One region of the Parvibaculum sp. MBR-TMA-1.3b-4.2 genome, then DNA from elsewhere that is predicted to be linked to it. Evidence: riboswitches for the same ligand, from Rfam matches in the RefSeq annotation. Region 1 holds a riboswitch; each other region holds the start of a gene.
What was found. Region 1 has a riboswitch for cobalamin ahead of ACSSVQ_RS00360 (hypothetical protein). Riboswitches for the same ligand answer to the same signal wherever they lie in the genome.
Positions count from the first base shown of each region.

Region 2: another riboswitch for cobalamin. It lies ahead of cobT (nicotinate-nucleotide--dimethylbenzimidazole phosphoribosyltransferase); the one in region 1 lies ahead of ACSSVQ_RS00360 (hypothetical protein).
Region 3: another riboswitch for cobalamin. It lies ahead of cobW (cobalamin biosynthesis protein CobW); the one in region 1 lies ahead of ACSSVQ_RS00360 (hypothetical protein).

Region 1 is NZ_JBRJHC010000001.1:56,080-63,231, reverse strand. It holds gene ACSSVQ_RS00380 (ROK family protein) at 1-14, shown strand, start outside; gene ACSSVQ_RS00375 (DNA polymerase IV) at 11-1,312, shown strand; gene ACSSVQ_RS00370 (EipB family protein) at 1,314-2,141, opposite strand; gene ACSSVQ_RS00365 (2-hydroxyacid dehydrogenase) at 2,235-3,200, shown strand; gene ACSSVQ_RS00360 (hypothetical protein) at 3,234-3,773, opposite strand; cobalamin riboswitch at 3,892-4,093, opposite strand; gene ACSSVQ_RS00355 (GGDEF domain-containing protein) at 4,306-5,022, shown strand; gene aguB (N-carbamoylputrescine amidase) at 5,038-5,910, opposite strand; gene ACSSVQ_RS00345 (RidA family protein) at 6,066-6,533, shown strand; gene ACSSVQ_RS00340 (GNAT family N-acetyltransferase) at 6,596-7,152, shown strand, end outside.
Region 2 is NZ_JBRJHC010000001.1:1,430,805-1,437,956, reverse strand. It holds gene ACSSVQ_RS06940 (AIPR family protein) at 1-139, shown strand, start outside; gene ACSSVQ_RS06935 (DNA cytosine methyltransferase) at 136-1,647, opposite strand; gene ACSSVQ_RS06930 (very short patch repair endonuclease) at 2,172-2,594, shown strand; cobalamin riboswitch at 3,658-3,791, shown strand; gene cobT (nicotinate-nucleotide--dimethylbenzimidazole phosphoribosyltransferase) at 4,064-5,137, shown strand; gene ACSSVQ_RS06920 (histidine phosphatase family protein) at 5,059-5,709, shown strand; gene ACSSVQ_RS06915 (adenosylcobinamide-GDP ribazoletransferase) at 5,676-6,467, shown strand; gene cobU (bifunctional adenosylcobinamide kinase/adenosylcobinamide-phosphate guanylyltransferase) at 6,471-7,025, shown strand; gene ACSSVQ_RS06905 (cobyric acid synthase) at 7,000-7,152, opposite strand, start outside.
Region 3 is NZ_JBRJHC010000001.1:1,423,467-1,430,618, reverse strand. It holds gene ACSSVQ_RS06905 (cobyric acid synthase) at 1-1,125, opposite strand, end outside; gene cobD (threonine-phosphate decarboxylase CobD) at 1,122-2,117, opposite strand; gene cbiB (adenosylcobinamide-phosphate synthase CbiB) at 2,114-3,094, opposite strand; cobalamin riboswitch at 3,137-3,344, shown strand; gene cobW (cobalamin biosynthesis protein CobW) at 3,460-4,515, shown strand; gene cobN (cobaltochelatase subunit CobN) at 4,515-7,152, shown strand, end outside.

The DNA of each region.
Region 1 (7,152 bases):
ATCAAACACCATGACAGCGGACACCGAAAGAGAGGAAGAAAAGGAAGAGCGCACGCCCGGTTTCTGCCGGGACTGCTTCACGCCGCTGGAAGGCCGCGTCACCCGCTGTCCGGCCTGCAATCGGCCGCGTCTCGTCTGGCATGACGAGATCCATGCGCTTTCCATCGCGCATATGGATTGCGACGCCTTCTATGCGGCGGTCGAGAAACGCGATAACCCGGAGCTGCGCGACAAGCCGCTCATCATCGGCGGCGGACAGCGCGGCGTCGTCTCCACAGCCTGCTACATCGCGCGTATTCGCGGCGTTCGGTCAGCCATGCCCATGTTCAAGGCAAAAGCCCTCTGCCCCGATGCCGTGGTGCTGAAGCCCGACATGGCGAAATATGCCGCTGTCGCCAAGGAAGTCCGCGCGCTGATGCGCGACCTGACTCCTCTCGTGGAGCCGGTCTCCATCGACGAGGCCTTTCTCGACCTCTCCGGCACCGAACGCCTTCACCATGCGAGCCCGGCGATCAGCGCGGCAAAGCTGGTGAAGCGGATCGAAACCGATATCGGCATCACGGCCTCGATCGGCCTCAGCCACAACAAGTTCCTTGCCAAGATGGCCTCGGACCTCGACAAGCCGCGCGGCTTCTCCGTGATCGGCAAGGTGGAGACCATCGCCTTCCTCGCGGAAAAGCCCGTCTCGATGATCTGGGGCGTCGGCAAATCGCTCAATGCGAAGCTCTCCGCGCAGGGGATCACCCATATCGGCCAGCTTCAGCATATGGAAGAAAACGACCTGATGGCCCGATACGGCGTCATGGGCCGCAGGCTCTGGCGGCTGTCGCGCGGGCAGGATGCGCGCATCGTCGAGCCATCGCATGAGACGAAAAGCATTTCGACCGAGGTCACGTTCCAGACCGACATTTCATTGAAGGCCGAACTCGACCGCACATTGTGGAAGCTCTGCGAGAAGGTTTCCGCGCGCGCCAAGGAAGCCGGGCTTGCCGGATCGACCATCGTCCTGAAACTCAAGACGGGCGATTTCAAGTCGCGCACCCGCAACCTGACGCTGCACGACCCCACCCAGCTTGCCGACCGCATCTATCGCGCGGCCTCGCCGATGCTTGCGCGCGAAGCGGACGGAACCCCGTTCCGCCTCATCGGCATAGGCATTTCCCAGCTCACCGACGGCGATCTGGCCGACCCGCCCGACATGCTCGACCCCGGTTCCATGCGCCGGGCGGATGCTGAACGCGCGATGGACAAGCTGCGCGCCAAATTCGGGAAGGACGCCATCATCTCCGGACGAACGCTACCGAAAAAATAGGTCAGCAGCTCCCCGGCGAGAAATATTCCAATCCCACAAGGTGCCCGGCAAGCGACATATCCGGATAGTCGAGTTCCAGTTTCGTCACCACGCCATTGGGGAAGAGCCGAAACGCCATCTGGAATTCCGGTTCGCTGTCGCCCGGCCCGTCCTCGAAATAGGCGACCCGCATCGGCCAGGCCTTCATCCCCGTAAGCTGCTTGCCCGCTTCCGCGTTCAGGATCTTGACCCGCCGGGCTTCCTTGCCGGGCGGAACGGGCTTGCCGATGAAAGCGGTGGAAAGCGTCGCCTTCTCTTCCGCCCCGTCGAACACTTTCTGCGCGACGATTTTTTCGCCAGCCTGCGCGGCGTCGATCAGCGCGATATTCGCCGAGGCAGGAAACAGAACCGCGCCGGAAAGCGGCACGGACGGCTTGCCGTCAATAGCAATCGACGCCTCATCCGCCGCCGGATCGCTCCTGACGCGCCCGCTCACCTTTTCCGAACGCTGGCCGTTGAAATAGGTCAGGCGTTCATAACGGAAACTCTTGCCGTCAAGCGCCTCCCAGGTGCTCAGGCGGACATCGTTGCGCGAAAGCCCTTCGTCGGAGCGCATATCGGTAACGACCCGCTGGAGCGAGGTATAGCCGTCGCAGGACGGCCCGCCCCGCCACTCCACCACCATACGTCCGGAGACGTTGGCGATATCGCTCATCGTGTCGGCCTTGAGCAGCGAAAGGTCGTAAATCGCCCGATGCATCTGCAAAGGCGCGGCCCCGGCCCCGTGACCCAGGCCCGCAAGCCCCGCCGCGACCAGGGCGGCAACGAAAAGAAAGCGTCTGACGTGCATGAATCTCAATCCCGCAAGAGCCCGGGGCCTTGCCCCGGCGCAGCCTGAGAGCCTACACCAATCATCTATGGTTTGCAGATCGCGGATGGAACAATGGCTCGCCCGACAATTCTCATCACCCGGAAATGGCCCGATCGGGCACAAGCCCGCGCCGCCGACAGCTATGAAGTCCGCCTCAACGAGGACGATCGGCTGATAACGACCGACGAGCTAGTCCGTGCCGCCCAAGGCTGCGACGCCCTCTTGCCCACGGTGACCGACAGGCTCGACGCGGCCGCCATAAACGCCCTGCCCGCCTCGATAAAAATAATCGCCACCGCCTCGGTCGGCTATGACCATATCGACATCGCCGCCGCACAAGCACGCGGCATCGCCGTCACCAACACGCCGGATGTGCTGACCGAGGCAACCGCCGAAATCGCCATCCTGCTGATGCTGGGCGCGGCGCGCGGCGCCACCGTGGCGGAACGCATGCTTCGACAGGGCGAATGGAAGAGCTGGTCGCCCACCGGCATGCTGGGCATCGAGGTCAGCGGCAAACGCATGGCGATCCTCGGCATGGGGCGCATCGGCAAATCGGTGGCGCGCAAGGCCCGTGCCTTCGGCATGGAAATCCACTACCACAACCGCCGCCCGCTCGACCCCGGCGAGGCCGAGGGCGCCATCTTCCATGAAACGGCGGACTCGCTTTTCAAGGTCGCAGACGTTCTCTCGATCAACTGCGCCTCCACGCCCGAAACACGCGGGCTGGTGAATGCGGACCGCCTCGCCCTGTTACCGGACGATGCGGTGCTGGTGAACACGGCGCGCGGCGACATTGTGGATGACGAGGCGTTGATCGCGGGATTGAAGACCGGACGACCGGCGGCGGCGGGCCTCGATGTTTTCAACAACGAACCGAATTTCCACCGGGGATATCTCGAGCTGGGCAATGTCTTCCTGTTGCCCCATCTCGGCAGCGCGACACTGAGCACCCGAACCGCCATGGCCGAACGCGCGCTCGACAATCTCGACGCCTTCTTCAAGGAAAACAAGCCGGGCGATCTCGTGACCGCCTGACGGACAGAGAGATCGACCGGCCTGTATCGAGATTTAACCCGCGGCGTGAGGCGTTCCGCGCCCGGATCCCTGTATCCCGGCGTACGCCGCTATCTTTTGCAGCGCCACGAGCCCCGCCAGCGCGAGTACGTTCACAGCGAACATTTCCCGCATGATCTCGCCTGTAAAGGCACCGAAGCCCGATTGCATGGCGAGTGCCATCATATAAAGCACCGCCTCATATGCGAGAAAGGCCGCTATCAGTCCAAGCGCCGCAGAGCCGAGGCCGCCGAAGCGCGAGATGACGGATCGTGCCTGGAAGACGGTGAGCGTCGCCAACAGAGCCGCCGCACCGATCGCAGCGCCCCAAAGAAACGTGCTCGTCGCAAGAGGATAGCCGAGAAGGCCGAAACCGACGGCCTGATTGACACCCCACGCCGCACCGACAAGCAGCAATGCGTCGCGGCGGTTCATATTCAAGGCGGCGACTGTTGCCAGTGCCGCAAACGGTATCGCGCAGGTGAACACATAGCTCAGCCCCACGCTCGCCGCGCCAAGGACACCGAACAGAATCCATTGCCGGTTATCATTCATCTTTAAGTCTTCCTTTCCGCCCCACCCGGGCTCTCGTCGGGGGAATGCATGAAGGCCTGAAAGGAAAACGGATGGCACCGCCTGCCGTCAGCCTTCGGGGCACCCCGCCCGAGGAATGAACATCATCTTGATTACGGCAGGTCTCCTGGCTCACGGATCGATGCGATGGCCCGCCTTCCCGATGCGTCGGCATCAGTGGCAAATCATGGGCAATCACTTACCGCTTACAGTTGCGGGGGCAGCTCCGGCCTTGTCTAGAAAAACGCACCGGATTCCCTTGTCCCGCCATGAGGCGGAACGCCGTAACGTCCCGAGAGTGGCGATCCATACGCGCGTGTCAAGGAAACAACTTCCCAGCAAGACGAACCATACCCGGCAGCAATTGCCTGCCTACCGAAACCTTGCCGACACTTTTCCGCAGAAAACCGCGTGTTTCACCCTTGGCAAGCTGCTTGCTTCCTACCGTTCAGGCTGAAATCCAGGACTGGTCCCGTGGCAACGGTACGAGGGACCTGATTGGGGGTACACAAAGATGGCACGAACAAATCATCTGGGGGCGATGGGAAGCTATGCGGCGCCCGAAGTCGTGGCCGAAAGATCCGATTCACTGACCGCGCGCTTTCACGACATGATGTCGGCAAGCCCCTCCAGCGGCGCAGACCGCCATCTGATGGAACGCGCGCTTGCCTATGCGCGGGAAGCGGAAAACCGCATTATGGAGCTCAATGAGCGCGTCCACCGGCTGGAAGCGCTGAGCCAGACCGACGAACTGACCGGCCTTCTCAACCGGCGCGGCTTCCAGGACATCCTTCACCGCAATCTGATGAGCGCGGCGCGCTATCACGAAACCGGCGTCCTCGCCTTTATCGACCTTGACGGCTTCAAGGCGGTGAATGACGAACACGGCCATGCGGCAGGCGATGAAGTTCTGCGCGCGGTGGGGGCCTATCTCAAGCGAAGCGTCCGCGCGACCGACTTCGCCGCGCGTCTGGGTGGCGACGAATTCGCCCTGATCTTCGTGCGCGCCGACATCCGCCCCGCCAGAGAGCGCGCCCGCGACATCGTGCGCGGCATCAACTCACTGAAGGCTGTCTATTCGAACCTCGAACTGCCGGTCAGGGCTAGTCTTGGCACGGCGACCTATCATGGCGAAACGGACGGTCACGACCTCATGGACCGCGCAGACCGCGCCATGTACCGCGCCAAGAAACAGCGCCCGCGCATCGTGCCCTTCACCATGCACGAGTAACGCAAAACGCCGGCCTTACGGCTTTCCGTGATGCGCGGATATCGGATGATAGAGCTCCGGCCGCCTGTCGCGGAAAAGGCCCCAGCCGACGCGGCGCTTGCGTATTTCGTCCAGGTCGAATGTCGCCGTGATGACTTCCTGCTTGTCGCGGCTGGCCTCGGCCACGATCTCGCCGGTCGGACCGGCCAGGAAAGACGAGCCGTAAAACGTCAGCTCGCATTCCTCGCCGACTTCCTTCCCGATACGATTCGACGCCACCAGCGGCACGATATTCGCCGCTGCATGGCCCTGCATGACACGCTGCCAGTGATCGCGCGAGTCGATGGGCGGCGCCGGCGGCGGTTCCGAACCGATCGCCGTGGGATAGAAGAGCGCCTCCGCCCCCTGCACCGCCATGGAGCGGGCCGACTCCGGAAACCACTGATCCCAGCAGATCGCCGCGCCGAACCGCCCATAGGCCGTATCCCAGACCTTGAAGCCGGTATCGCCGGGCGAGAAATAATATTTCTCCTGATAGCCCGGCCCGTCCGGAATATGGCTCTTGCGATAAAGGCCCAGCACCTCGCCGTCCGCGTCGATCATCACCAGCGAATTGAAATGGGCATGATGCGCGCGCTCGAAAAAGGAAAGCGGCAGGACGACCTTCAGTTCCTTTGCCAGCTCCTGCATGCGCTTGATGAGCTCATGCTCCATCGCCTCGGCGGCAAGCTCGAAATGCTCCGGCTTCTGGTCTACGCAGAAATAGGGGGTCTCGAAAAGTTCCTGCAGGAGGATCGCCTGAGCGCCCTTTTCCGCCGCTTCCCGCACCAGCGAGACCGCGCGGTCGACATTTTCGTCCCGCGCCCATGTGCAGGCCATCTGTGTGGCCGCGAATGTAACTTCCCGCATGGCGCATCATCCTTGAATGGCATCCGTTATGATTGGAAATATAAGCTTTCGACACCGCTCTGCACAGGCGTCATCTTGGCGAACAGCCCTCGCCGGGCCGGGGCGGTTTCGCTATAAAGGCGGTCGGTGCCAACACGCGATAAAGGGAGAATGACATGGCTGGACAGATCGAGACACGGCTCAAGGAACTCGGGATCGACCTGCCCAAGGCGTCTGCGCCCGCCGGCAGCTATGTGCCCTTCGTCATCACCGGCAATCAGGTGTTCATTTCCGGACAAGGGCCCGTCGGGCCGAACGGACTTGAATATATCGGCAAGGTCGGCGCCGACCATACCGCCGAGGACGCAGCCAAATCGGCCCGCCTGACAGCCCTCAACGTGATCGCCCAGCTCAAGGAAGCCTGTGGCGGCGATCTCGACCGGGTGACGCGCATCGTGAAGCTGACCGGCTTCGTCAACTGCACGCCCGATTTCGACCAGCACCCCACCGTCATCAACGGTGCCTCCGACCTGCTGGTGGAAATCTTCGGCGACAAGGGCCGCCATGCCCGCTCCGCCGTGGGCATGATGAGCCTCCCCTTCCAGATGACGACCGAGATCGAGGCGGTGGTGGAGATCGCCTGATCGTGATCGACCTTGCCATAACGGGATTTTGCGTCCGCGTGCCGGTCGTTTAGATTCAGGGCATGGGTGACGCGGAACAAGCCATTATCAGAGCAGTGAACAGCCTGTCGGAGGTCGATCCGGCGGCATGGGACGCCTGCGCCAATCCGCCCGACGAGCCCTATAACCCGTTTCTGCGCCATGCCTTCCTCTCCGCGCTGGAGGAAAGCGGCTCCGCCACGCGCGCAACCGGCTGGATGCCCTACCACCTGCTGCTCGAAGACGGCGCGGGCAACGTGGCCGGCGCCATGCCCATGTATCTGAAGAGCCATAGCCGGGGCGAATATGTCTTCGACTATGGCTGGGCGGACGCCTTCGAGCGCGCCGGCGGCAGCTACTATCCCAAATTGCAGGTGTCCATCCCCTTCACGCCCGTGACGGGGCGGCGGCTTCTGGTGCCGCCGGGCCCGACCATGAACGCCTCCCGGGACGCGCTGATCGCAGGCGGCATCGAGATCGGCAACCGTCTCGGCACCTCGTCATTGCACATGACCTTCCTCACCGAAGAGGAATGGGACTATCTGGGCGACCGGGGCCTGCTGCAACGCACCGACCAGCAATTCCACTGGCACAATCGCGG
Region 2 (7,152 bases), 1.4 Mb from region 1:
ACTCTCGGAAAAGTCCAATCGTGCTCTCGAGAAATTGGCGGCCGGCAATCTGGCGCTCACCAAGCCTGAAAAGAATGCGATGAAGCTTCTCATCAATCGATTGGCCGAAGAAGGAACGCCTATAGAATCAATGAGTTAGGCGGCGCTGGCCTGCTCAAGATTGCCCGAAAGTAGCTGCCCTAAAACCACAGCGATCTGCCTTGCGAGAAGTGGCGGAACGGCGTTCCCTACTTGGACGTATTGAGAAGTTCGGTTGCCGAGAAAAATGTAGTCGTCGGGGAAGCTCTGAAGGCGGGCGGCTTCTCTCACCGTCAGGCTTCGGCATTGCGTTGGGTCGGGGTGGATGAAGTAGTGGCCATCTTTGGAAATGTGACTGGTAACTGTTGATGATGGACTGTCCCACACTTGTACCTTGAAGCGGTCGGCGAACTTTCCGGAATTCCAACTTTTATGATCTGGGGCGAGCGCCCCAGGAAAATCCTTCGAAGACGGGGCGCGCCCCTTGAGTTCTGCAAAGGTTGAGCAGAAGGCATAGCGTGCCAGATCCGAGATCATGTGTCCCCTCGTCTCGTGATTCGGTGGACGCACCAGCCGTCCGTCGCGAAGCGCGATCGCGTATTCCGACGGACGCGTGACGCCATAAGTCTGCGAAGTGCGGGTCATTTCCTTTCTGCGCAAGACGGCCTTGTGATGCTGCCATAGCCTTTTGCGAAGACCCGAGCCGTCCGGAGCGGCATCGGCGGCGATGATAAACGCGCCGGCCACCGCTTCTTGCCAGCGCTCAAAACCTTCCTCTTCTCGGCTCAGTCCGCTTCTTAGCTTTGGTAGGTCGCCGATTGCATCTTTGACCGAGACTTCTTCCATTGCTTTTGTGAGACGAATTTTTTCGTCGTCAAGATTTGCGGCGATGTCCTGACGCAATCCGAGAATGATGACCCGGTGTCTTGCCTGAGGCACTCCGTGTTCCTCAGCTCTTAGAACATAACCCGATTTCTCCGGATTGGGCGAAAGAGAGAAGAGACGATAGCTGTCGCGGCCGGCCGCGCTCGCGAGATCGCGCCGAACGAGCTCGAAGATCCTGCCGCCCGACACTGAAGAAGACAGTATCCCTTTCACGTTCTCCATCACGAAAGCCTTAGGACGCAGCTTCTCAAGGATGCGGATGTACTCCCGGAATAGGAAGTGTCTGCTGTCTTTCTCGGCACTGTAATCGGCTATACCTGCGTTTCTCGACCTGCCGGCAAGCGAGTAGGCCTGACAGGGAGGCCCCCCGATCACCACAAAATTGTCGGCGTCATCCTCAAGCAGTTCATCCAAGTGTCTGTCGAGCTTTTCGTTATCGATCGGCTTGCCAAGTTCGAGCATAGCGGTTTCCACTTCCGCTTGCTTCCACGAGACGGAATGACGTCGTCTGACCTCTTCCAGTGGAATTTCGCCGTTGGCAAAATCGAAGTAGTCCTGTCGTCCCTTTGAATCGAGGTTGCGATAGAAACTTCTCAATCTGAGGGTAGCAAACGCCCCCGGGTCCATCTCGACAGAAAGGTCAATCTTGAACTCTGCAGGGCCGACCGACGTCGAGAAGCCTTCGGCGAGGCCACCGGGGCCCGCGAAGAGATCAATGGTACGAAAAACCTGATTTGATTTCATGGCGATTTTATACGAGGTCTGTGCAAGACGACCAAGGCAGAAACGGCGAACATCGTGTCAAAGGAAGTCAGATCAAGAATGATGGCGAGGCTTCGTTCCTGCAATACTAAATCCGAACTTCTTTTCAGGAAATATATCCGTGCGGATACCTTCCCCGGTTCCATCAGGAAAGGACTGGATATTCGTTGTAATTCCTACTTATCTCTCCCAAACAAGTGATGGCTTCGGCCCCAGTCTTGACCATCGGTCTGTAGTGATTTGCCGAAATCAACATGTCGGCGGCGCGTCTGGAATGTTCACGCAGATCCAATGATGTGCACTACCTTGCCTGGAGCGATCCTTCGAAATGTCGTAACATTATCAAATGTGTCTACCCATCTGAAGGCTTCCGCTGGTAGCTGTAGGTTCGATGGGTTGTGTGTCGCCCAGTATTATCAAATCGGCAAAGTGGTGCCGCAATATCTTACTTGGCAGACTGCATGGTTTGTCGCTGAGGTTTTGGACGTAATCTCGGACAGGAGAAAATGGCCGACCGGATATCTGTCGAGCGCCGAAGCTGGAACATGTCTCGCATTAGAGGTAAGCATACCAAGCCGGAGCGATTGCTACGGAGCCTGCTTCATCGAGAGGGGTTCCGGTTTCGCCTTCACGGAGCTGATCTGCCAGGCAAGCCGGACATCATCTTTCCGAAATACCGGACAGTCATTTTTGTCCATGGTTGCTTCTGGCACCGTCACAATGCGTGCTCTAGAGCGACAACTCCAAAGACTCGAGTGGACTTCTGGCAAAACAAGTTTCAGCGTACCGTGGCGCGAGATCGACAGAAACAGTGGGAGCTTGAACAGGCCGGCTGGACGGTCCTGACGGTCTGGGAATGCGAACTGAATGACGATCCCTCGGGTGTAGTAGAGCGGGTCAGAGAGCGGCTGCTTCGCGGACTTGCATGAGCTTGATCACCCGACAGTATCTCTGACGGTATCTTCGCCCCTAAGCGATCCACTTGTTAAATAAAATCAGCAGGTTATCAGAAATGTTCGATTCCGCCCCTGGGCACCATAGCCCCCACATAGACGAACATGGCTGTCCACTTGGGCACGAGGTGAATGTTTTCTCAGGTTGTGCTTGGGTTTTCTTGACCTGGACCCCGTGAACCTCCCAAATGCGCCAAAGGGCAACGGGACAGCTCCTTGCGCCATGTATCTCCCAAATTTAGTGCTGAGTGCTGAATCGCTCGAGGGAAATTGCACGGATCTACTTCTCGACTCCAGTTTGATCAGTTGCCGCGCTGGAAGCGTACCTATCCTGTCTTCGCCAAGCTTCTATTGTAGATGGCTGCTTCTCCAGATGGGCGATTTGCTTTGCCGAAAAGAGGCGTACGGAGAAGCCGGAACCGCTTCGGTTCGAGTGCCGCTTACCTGCCAGGGTCAGTCGGCCGTCTCTTGTCCAGAGGCGGCGCTCCTTCGGAGTGATGTTGAGTATGCGTTCGACCTAGCGGGGGATATAGGGGCATCGAAAGTGCGCGAGACTCGGTTGCGAAGCGAGCTGATTGCCTGCTGGATGCGTCTCTTGTCGGTGAATGGAAGCTCGAATGCCGGAATTTCCATCTGCTCTGTTTGTTCGCCACCAAGACGCTGCACGGTTTGAGTAAACATCCGTGTCGCGACATTCATCCGGTAAGGTCGAGCGGCAGTCGTCGGGTGGATCCAGGGACACGCGGAGATTGTCGGCAGCAAACTCGACATGGATGTAGCCGCCTGATTTCTCAATCTGTAAAGAGTCCTGTTCGCGATCTGTCTGCCGGGTAGGTTTGTTCTTTGGTGGACTGTCTTTGTGCACATGCACGAAAGCATAATCTCGGCAATTCAAGGTGTCAGACCGTAGCGATTGTGTTCCACTCGAATGTCGGTTCTGATACTCGGCACCGGCTCGGATCGCAAATTTCGTCAATTCAAAACTCGCGATCGATGAACTTTTCAGCGATCGCGAGCGCCTGACAGGTTGGATTGACTTAACTGCGGGCGCTGAATAGCTTCGCCTTCCGTCGATGAGCGGGGAAGCCGGTGTAATTCCGGCGCGGTCGCGCCACTGTAATCGGAATGTCTTTTGTTCCGTAGCCAGACCCTCGTTCATTCTGCCTGACTTTCCTTCAACGGGACGCGTAATCCCAGGGAGAATGAGAATGCCCGACACCTCCTATGTTTCCGCCCGCCGGTCCCCATTCCGGTGCTCGAGTTTTTGCCTTGGGCTGTTTTTGCTGGCCATCTATTTCGTGGGCGCTGAAGAGGGGGCAACCTCTCTCATCAAGGGCATGTATGTGCATGACGGCCGCCACTCGCTCAGCTTTCCCTGTCATTGAGGGAGGCAGACATGGTTGGTTACCTTCTCTGGCGCGGCATGCTTCGTGATGAGTGACGGTATGGCGACGAATGATTGGCTGAGTGCGCCCACCCGGTCGCCGGACCTGAAGGCCCGGCAGGCCGCGGCGTCGCGGCAGCTTCAGCTGACAAAGCCACCCGGCTCGCTCGGGCGGCTGGAAGAGGCGGCGATTTCCCTTGCCGCCATGCAGGGGCGCGAATGCCCCGCAATCTGTGCGCCTCATGTTGTCGTGTTTGCGGGCGATCACGGCATCGTCGAGGAAGGCGTATCCGCCTTCCCCGCGGAAGTGACCGGTCAGATGATCCTCAATTTCGTGTCGGGTGGTGCTGCGATTTCCGTGCTGGCGCGCGAGCAGGGCGCCGTGCTGTCGGTCGTCGATGCGGGGTCCCGAGCCGATGAGCTGCCGGAGGCGGTTGTTATCGACAAGAAAGCGAGGGGCACGGCCAACTTCCGGAACCAGCCAGCGATGAGCGATGAGGAATTGGCACATGACCTTGCCGCCGGGCAGCGGGCGGTTCGGCGCGCGGCGGAAGAGGGCGCAGATCTGCTGATCTTCGGCGAAATGGGGATCGGCAATACCAGTTCCGCCGCGGCGGTTGCGTCTGTGTTGACGGGGCGTTCTGTTTCGGAAATCTGCGGCCCGGGGACCGGTTTGACAGAGGACGGAGTTGCCCACAAGGCGCGGGTGCTGTCGGACGCGCTGAAACATCATGGGCTGACGGATGGCGGTGATCCTCTCGATATTTTGATGCGTGTCGGCGGGCACGAGATCGCGGCATTGACCGGGGCCTTCGTAACCGCGGCGCAGGCCGGCATTCCCGTATTGGTCGACGGGTTCATCTGTTCCGCTGCAGCGCTTACAGCCTGCCGGGTAAATCCCGGTGTGGCGAACTGGCTCCTCTTCGCTCACGCATCCGCGGAACCGGGGCACCGGATTCTGTTGGACGAGATGAACGCATCCCCGTTTCTCGATCTCGGCATGCGATTGGGCGAGGGGAGCGGCGCGGCGGCGGCCCTCCCGCTGTTGCGTCTGGCATGCGCCCTTCACGCGGGCATGGCGACTTTCGAAAGCGCGGGCGTTTCGGAAAAGGCTTCGGAAGAGGACGGGGCATGAAGCTCTCCGTGCTCCGGCATGGCGAAACGGAGATGCAGGGGCGCTTTTGCGGCCGCTCCGATCCGCCCTTGATGGAGAGCGGATGGACGGCAATGCGCGAGCGCTGCGGCGGACGTCGTTGGGATCGTGTTGTTTCATCGCCTCTTCGCCGCTGCGCCGATTTTGCCAGTTTCTTTGCGCAAGACTGTGCGCTTGAAACCGGCTTGAGCGAACTCGATTTCGGCCGATGGGAAGGACGCAGCAGCAAGGATCTCTGGAAAGAGAGCGAATCCGCTCTCTCCCTGTTCTGGCAGGATCCGGACCGCTTTCCACCGCCGGAAGGAGAGCGCTGGAGCGATTTCACGGCGCGGGTCGATGGCGCGATACGCGGCGTCCTATTCGGCGGCGCTGCTTCCGCATTGCTCATCACCCACGCAGGCGTCATGCGCGCCATGCTGGAACTCTATGTCGGCATCCCGCTCGCGGCGGCCTGGAACATTGCCCTGCCGCCGGCCTCGATGCTTGAGTTCGAGTTCTTCCGAGACGAAACGTTTGGAGTATGGCGCGCTGGCCTGACGGGGCTCAGCGGATGAAGATGGACAGGCACTACAGCGGCGCCATCCTTGCCTTTCAGTTCCTGACGCGGCTACCTATGCCGCGAACGGAGCACTTTTCGTCCACCGATCTTTCCCGTTCCTCGCTCTATTTTCCGCTTGTCGGCCTGGTGCTTGGGGTCATGCTTGCGGTCATCCTCATGCTGGGTGCTGGCCTCGACCCGTGGGCGGGCGCGGTGCTGGCGCTTCTTTTCTGGGTGTGGGTGACAGGCGGGCTTCATCTCGACGGGTTGGGCGATCTTGTAGATGCGCTGGGTGCTGCGCACGGCGATCCGACGCGTTTCCATGCCGTCCTGAAGGATCCGCATGTCGGCTCCTTTGCTGCCATCGCATTGGCGATGCAGCTCATGACGAAGCTCGTCTTCCTCATGCTCCTGACGAGGGAGGGGGGCGGCTGGTTGCTTGTGCCGCTTCTCGCCTGGGCCCGTTTCGGCCCTCTTCTCTGGTCGGCAACACTGCCCGTTCTCAGGCCGCCGGGAGCGGAAGGAGCAGGTATGGGCGAGCGGTTCGGTTGGGAAATCGACAAGCTCGCCATAATCGTCATGGCAATCCTGCTTGTGCTTCCCGTAATCGTCGCGCCGGTGCTTCTGGCTGCTCCGCTTGCCTGCGGGGCCTGGTGGCTCTTTCTCAAATACCGTCTTGGCGGGCAGACAGGCGACTGCCTCGGCGCAGGCGTCGAGATGGTAGAAAGCAGCGCGCTCGCCGTCATGGTTCTGCTGATCCTCATGGGAGTGTAAGCGATGTCCGCAATCCACCTGCCTAAACATGGGCCGTTTTCGCTTCTCGTTCTGGGGGGCGCCCGATCGGGAAAAAGCGCTTATGGCGAAGGTCTCGTGGCGGCGAGTGCGGCTCGTCACGTCTACCTCGCCACGGCGGAAGCGCATGACGGTGAGATGGCGGTGCGTATCGCGCATCATCGGTCGCGTCGCGGCGAGCGCTGGCGCACGATTGAAGAGCCTTTGGCCATCGCGGACATTCTGCGCAACGAGGTTGGTGGTGGCGATGCTGTGTTGGTGGACTGCCTGACGCTATGGCTGTCCAATCTCATGGGTGCTGAGTGGAATGTGCAAACGGCGACGGATGATTTGCTGGACGCTATCTCGGTCTGTAAGGCCGGCATCGTTTTCATTTCAAACGAAGTGGGGTGGGGCATCGTGCCCGACAACGAAATGGCAAGGCGTTTCCGCGACGAAGCGGGCCGGATGCATCAGCGCATTGCGGGACAGGCCGACGGCGTCGTGGCCGTCATGGCGGGCCTGCCGCTCGTGCTCAAGGCGCCTCTTGCGCAATCCTGAGCATGGTATCGAGATCGAGATGGCGTTCCATTGCCTCGGCAATCTCGTCCAGTGCAGCATTGACGGTTGCCAGATGGTCGGTGCTGCCCGTCACGGCAAGGTCCATCGAGCGCAGGAAGGATTGCCG
Region 3 (7,152 bases), 1.4 Mb from region 1:
ACCCAGATGCTTTTCCGGCTGTAGCGTCGTTTCGATGTCGAGAAGCCCCAGCCCCTCGGTGCTGCGATCTTCTCCTTCGATGCCATGCGGATCGAGAATGCGAGTGCCGAGCATCTGATAGCCGCCGCAAATGCCGAACACGGCGCCCCCCTGCCGCCAATGCGCCTTGATGTCGATATCCCAGCCCTGTGTCCGGATGAAATGCATATCGGCGACCGTTGCTTTCGTGCCGGGCAGAATGATGAGATCGGTGTTTCGCGGCATCGGCTTGCCGGGCGGCACAAATGTAAACTCGACGTCCGGCATGGCGCGAAGCGGATCGAAATCGTCGAAATTGGAAATCCGCGACAGCATGGGTGCGGCGATACGGAAGGCGCCATGCCGTGCTTCGCCTCGGCGTTCCAGCACCACAGCGTCCTCGGCCGGTAGCCGCGACGTGGCGGGAAGCCAGGGCATCACACCCATCCCCCGCCATGCCGTACGCCGCTCTATATCGCGAAGCCCCTCTTCGAAAAGCCGGACATCGCCCCGGAACTTGTTGATGAGAAAGCCGCGTATCATGGCGCGGTCTGCATCCGACAGTACGGAATGGGTGCCGACAAGGCTTGCGATTACGCCGCCCCGGTCGATATCCCCGATCAGAATGACGGGCGTACCGGTCGCTGTCGCAAAGCCCATATTGGCAATATCGTTCGCCCTGAGATTGGTTTCCGCCGGGCTTCCCGCACCTTCGACCAGCACGAGATCCGCCTCGACGGAGAGACGGTCGAAGCTGTCGCGCACGGCCTGAAGCAGTTTTGGTTTCAGGGCGTGATAATCCATGGCGCTGGCGTTGCCGATGGCACGTCCATGCAGGATCAACTGCGCGCCAACATCCGTTTGCGGTTTCAGCAGCACGGGGTTCATGTCGATGCGGGGTTCGACATTGCAGGCCAGTGCCTGCAGCGCCTGGGCCCGGCCGATCTCTCCGCCGTCGGCGGTGACGGCGGCATTGTTCGACATATTCTGCGGTTTGAAGGGAAGCACGCGAAGCCCGCGGCGCGCATAGGCGCGAGCGAGACCGGAGACGAGTACGGACTTGCCGACATCCGAGCCCGTGCCTTGAAACATCAGGGCGGCGCTCATGAGAAGCTCTCCAACGCCGCAGCAAGGCGGCGCGTCGTCTCCTCGCCGGACGGCAGGCCAAAGCGCAGCCAGCTTTCTGCATAGGGAAAGCGCCGTACATGAATGCCGTGCGATGAGAGGTGCCGGTGAAGCCGCGCTGCGTCGGGCGCGGTGGCCAGCCGATAGAGAGATGTGCCGCCGATAAGTTGAAGCCCGTTTCCGTCCAGCAATTTATCGAGTTGTGCAGCGGCCGCAGACAGGCGTTGACGCATATCCGCTACCCAGCCCGCATCGGCATAAGCGGTCGCGCCGACGGCAAGCGCCGCACCGCTCACCGACCATGGTCCGAAAGCGGCTTCCATCCTTCTGCGCAATGTTTCGGGTGCCAGAACGCCGCCGAGCCGAAGCCCGGCAAGCCCGAAAAACTTTCCGAAGGACCGCAACACGACGAGCCCCTCCATACCCCCATGCGCGGCCAGGCTGATCTCGGGCGCGACATCGGCAAAGGCTTCATCGACGACGAGCAATCCGTCTTTCGCCGCCTGTCGCCGCGCGAGATCGAGCAGCAGGTCGGAGGACATCTGTCTGCCGTCCGGATTGTTGGGATTGGTGATGACGATGACGTCGGACGCGAGGCCGGCGATATTGCCGACATCGATAGCCGTCACGCTATGCCCGGCCGTTCGCCATGCCTGCTCGTGTTCGCCATAGGTGGGCGAAGCGATAGCGACATGCGACCGGGAAACGAGAAGCGGCAGCAATGAAATGGCGATCTGGGTGCCGGGTGTGAGTAGAAGGCTGGATGGCGGCGCGCCAAGATAGGCAGCCATCTCCTCCCTGCACAGCACCTCGGCATCTCGCTGCGGAAGTCGTGTCCATGCGTCGTTAGGAACATGGACGGGGTAGGGCCATGGATTGATCCCGGTACTGAGGTCGACAAATGGTTGCGGTGCTTCGGGAAACGCGCTGCGCAGGCTCCCGAGGTCTCCGCCATGGACAAGCCTGGCCGTCATGCCGTGACCCCGGTTGAAACGGCTAACAGGGCCAACAGGAGAGCAAGCAATACCAAAGACCGTTTGTAGATGAGAAGCGCCTTGCGAATGTCGAGGGACGTGAGGTCCGCTGCGCCGTCGCCTAACCAGGCACCATCCGTCTGAACGGCACCATAACTTCTCGGGCCGCCGAGACGCACATCGAGTGCCCCCGCCATCGCCGCTTCCGGCCAGCCCGCATTGGGCGACACATGCTGCCCCGCATCGCGAAACATGATCGAGAAAGCTTTTCCTATGCGGCGCGTGGGCTGCGCGCTCACGGCGACAAGACAGCCGCAAACCCGTGCCGGGATCAGATTGGCCAGATCGTCCAGGCGGGCGGCAGCCTTGCCGAAATATTCGTATCGCGCGTTTCTGTGTCCGATCATGCTGTCCGCCGTGTTGATGGCCTTGTAGGCGATGAGGCCGGGAAGGCCCGTCACCGCGCACCAGAAAAGCGGCGCAACGATACCGTCCGAATAGTTCTCCGCAAGGCTTTCGATCGCCGCGCGCGACACGCCATGCTCGTCGAGTTCGGCCGGATTGCGTCCGACGATCCTTGAGACGGCGATCCGCCCGCCCGCGATCCCGTCTTTGTCCAGCGCATGTGCCACGTCGCGAATATGGTCGGCAAGACTCCGGCTAGCAATAAGCGTGCTTGCGATCAGTACTTCGCCGACCCAGCCGAAAGGAAGAGAAGAGAGGAACAGGTGAAGCGCATGGCCGGCGATAACGGAAAGCGCAACGAGCAGAACAACCAGACCGCATCCGCCTGCAAACCGCTTTCCGTCCCCCATGCTTTCGCGGTTCAGGAAAACATCGCCGGCGGCGATGACGCGCCCCATCCAGGTCACGGGATGACCGATCGCACGAAACAGCACTTGCGGATAACCGAAAAGGCTCTCCGCGACGAGAGCCAGAAGGGCGAGGGAAGGAGCGGCAAGCGACAGAACGATCATGTGGCGAGGGCGGTCCCGTTTGACACCAAAGGGGGGATGGTTTACCAGCAAAAGGCTTCCAGGTGGGCGTGAAAGCGCCTAAACGGGAACACGGTGCGCGCGAAATCGCAATGCCGTGGCTGCCCCCGCAACTGTAAGCACCGGCCGGGATAATGCCGCCATGATCGCCACTGGGAAACCGGGAAGGCGGCGGCGAAGCCCGGAAGAAAACGGTGCGAGCCAGGATACCGGCCTGAAGCCTGATGAACACCGTAGAGCCCGGGCGGGGCGAAACGGCGCACGGGTTTCTGTTGCCTGCTCCATGGAGCGGTGTCCGCTTTGGAAATCCCCGCCATTCCTGTCCGATGCATCACGCGAGGCATGGAATGAGCGAAACAGGCGAACCTCTCGGCAAGATACCGGCAACTGTCGTCACAGGCTTTCTCGGCTCGGGCAAGACGACGTTGATCCGTCACTTGCTGCAAAATGCGGGCGGACGGCGTATTGCGCTCATCATCAACGAGTTCGGCGATGTCGGGGTGGATGGCGATCTGCTCAAGGGCTGCGGGGAGGAGACCTGCGGCGAAGACGATGTGGTGGAGCTGGCCAATGGCTGCATCTGCTGCACCGTCGCAGACGATTTCCTGCCCACCATGCAGAGGCTTTTGGAACGGCGACCGCTGCCCGACCATATCGTGATCGAGACCTCCGGCCTCGCTCTGCCGAAGCCTCTGGTGAAGGCCTTCAACTGGCCGGAAATCCGCACGCGCGTGACGGTCGGCGGCGTTATCACGCTGGTCGATTCTGCCGCGCTCGCCGAGGGGCGTTTCGCGAGCGACGAAGCTGCCGTGGACCGGCAGCGCCAGGCCGACGAGATGCTCGATCATGAAAGCCCGCTCGAAGAACTTTTTGAGGATCAGCTTCTCTGCGCCGACATGGTCATCATGAACAAGGCCGATCTTGTGGCACCGGAAAAGCTGGACCAACTGGAAGACGGCCTGCGGGAAGAAGTGCGCTCGAGTGTGAAGTTCCTGCGTTCCGAAAATGCTGCCGTGAGCACGGATGTTCTGCTGGGGCTCTCCTTCGCGGTGGAGGAAGACCTCGATGCGCGCCCGTCCCATCATGACGCCGAAGGCGATCACGACCATGACGATTTCGAGAGTTTCGTCGTAGAGGCGGGCGAGATCGCCGATGCCGGGTCTTTGGCGAACGCGCTCCGGCCCGTGCTGGAAACGCATGACATATTGCGGCTCAAGGGATTTGCCGCCGTTGAGGGAAGCGGGATGCGGCTTGCCGTGCAGGCTGTTGGCCCTCGCATCCAGCATTATTTCGACCGGGACTGGCAGGACGGTGAGGCTCGGCGCTCCCGTTTCGTCGTGATCGGCGAGAAGGGCATAGACAAAGCCGAGACTCGCGACGCGTTGCGGGAGGCGATTGGCTGATGCATCTGCTCGCGGTCCAGCCCGGCGACATTTCGGATGGCTCTGAGGCTGTGGATCTCGGGCAGACGGCTGGCGATATCGTCGTTCTGTCGGCGGCGGATTCCGACCTCGCGTCGCTGGTCGCTGCGCGCAAGACGTTGGGAGCGGGTTTTCCGGAACTACGCCTCGCCAATTTCCTGCAGCTTCAGCATAATCTTTCCGTCGATCTCTATGTCGAAAACGTGATCGAGACTGCGCGTTTCGTCTGCATACGGCTTCTCGGCGGGTCGCGGTACTGGCCTTATGGCCTGTCGGAAATCCGACGTGTCTGTGCAGAGCGCGGCATTCCGCTTGCCGTGGTGCCGGGGGACGACCAGCCGGACAGCGAACTGGCCGCCTGGTCGAGCGTGAAGGGCGAGAGCTATATGCGGCTCTGGTCCTATCTGGCTTATGGCGGTGTCGCGAATGCTGCGAATTTTCTGCGCTACCTGCGCTCGCAGATCGACCTGTCCGGGGAAAACGACTGGCAGGAGCCGGTACCGCTGCTCAATGCCGGACTGTACTGGCCGGGTCTCGACCGGCCTTCAATGAACGATATCCGGGCGCACTGGAAGGAAGAGGCGCCTGTAGCGCTCGTCACCTTTTATCGGTCGCTGGTGCAGTCGGGCGCGACGCAGCCGGTAGATACGCTTGTCGAGGCGCTGCGTGGGCATGGCCTGAATCCGCTCCCGGTTTTCGTGCAGAGCCTGAAGGACCCCTTCTGCGAAACCCTGCTCGAAGAGCTTATGGGCGAGATGAAGCCCTCGATCGCGCTTAACCTGACGAGCTTCGCCGTTTCCGTGCCGGGGCGGCAACGCCGCGCGTCGGTGCTGGAGAAGGCGAATTGTCCTGTGCTGCAGGTGATCCTGTCCTCGCAGAACGAAACCAAATGGCGTGAAGGACTGAGCGGGCTTTCCGCGCGCGACATCGCCATGAATGTCTCCTTGCCCGAGGTGGACGGGCGGATCATCACCCGCGCCATCGGCTTCAAGGCCGAGATGGAATTCGACCCGACGGCGCAATGCCCGGTGGTGGGTTACAGCTGCATCGAAGATCGCGTGACCTTTGTCGCGGCGCTGGCTGAAGGATGGACGCGCCTCGCGGCAACGTCTGCCGCCGAAAAGAAGGTCGCGGTCGTTCTCGCCAATTACCCCAATCGGGATGGACGCATCGGCAATGGTGTTGGCCTCGACACGCCGCAAAGCACACTCGTCATGCTGCGCCACATGAAAGCGCAAGGCTATGTGATCGATGCCTTGCCGGACGACGGCAACGCGCTGATGAAGGCTTTGATCGCGGGCCCGACGAATGCGTTAACCGACCGGGAGAGCCGCAAGGGTGGCGTAGGGCTCGATCTCCGAACCTATCGGCATTTCTTCAAAACCCTGCCCGGCAAACTTCGTGAGGAGGTTATCGCCCGCTGGGGGATGCCGGAGGACGATCCGTTTGTTTCGGGGCGGGAGGACCGGAAGGAATTCCGTTTACCTGCCATTGAGTACGGCAATGTCGTGGTCGGTATCCAGCCCGCGCGCGGATATAATATTGATCCCAAGAGCACCTATCACGACCCGGCCCTCGTACCGCCCCATAGCTATTTTGCATTTTATTGCTGGTTACGAGAAGTGTTCGACGCTCACGCCGTCATCCATATGGGCAAGCACGGCACGATGGAATGGTTGCCCGGCAAGTCTATCGCCTTGTCGGAAACATGTTTTCCGGATGCCGTGTTCGGCCCCTTGCCGCATCTCTATCCGTTCATCGTCAACGATCCTGGCGAGGGGACGCAGGCAAAGCGTCGCGCTCAGGCCGTCATCATCGACCACATGACGCCGCCGCTGACGCGGGCGGAGATATACGGCCCCTTGCGCAATCTCGAAGCGCTGGTAGACGAGTATTACGAAGCCGCCAACGTCGATCCGCGGCGCATGGATCTGTTGCGCAAGGAGATCCTGGACCTCGCCCGCTCGGCCGGCCTTGATCGGGATTGCGGTTTCGATGACGGCACAGCGGAGGACGACGCCCTTTCCAAACTCGACAATTATCTTTGCGAGTTGAAGGAAATGCAGATCCGCGATGGGCTGCACGTCTTCGGTCGCTCGCCCGTTGGCAGGTTGAAAACGGATACCCTGGTCGCGCTCACGCGCACGCCGCGCGAGGCGGGGCAAGGTGAAAACGCATCGTTGCTCCGAGCGCTCGCGACCGATCTCGACCTCGGTCCTTTCGACCCGCTCGATTGCAACCTCGGCGATCCTTATGAAGGTCCGACGCCCAATCTCCTGCGGTCGCGGGGCGAGGGCGTCTGGCGCAGCAATGGTGACACACTCGAACGGCTGGAAGCGCTCGCGGCAGAGCTTGTCTCGGGCGAGGAGGTCTGCCCCGCGGAATGGCCGGCCACGGCGCAGGTACTGCGCGGCATCGAAACGACGATTGCGCCTGATCTGGCTGCCTGCGGCGAAGCGGAACTCGACGCGGTGATAATTGGTCTCGATGGGCGTTTCGTCATGCCGGGACCGTCCGGCGCGCCGACGAGGGGGCGGCCCGAAGTCCTGCCGACCGGTCGGAACTTTTACTCGGTGGACAGCCGCGCCGTGCCGACACAGACGGCCTGGACGCTGGGTT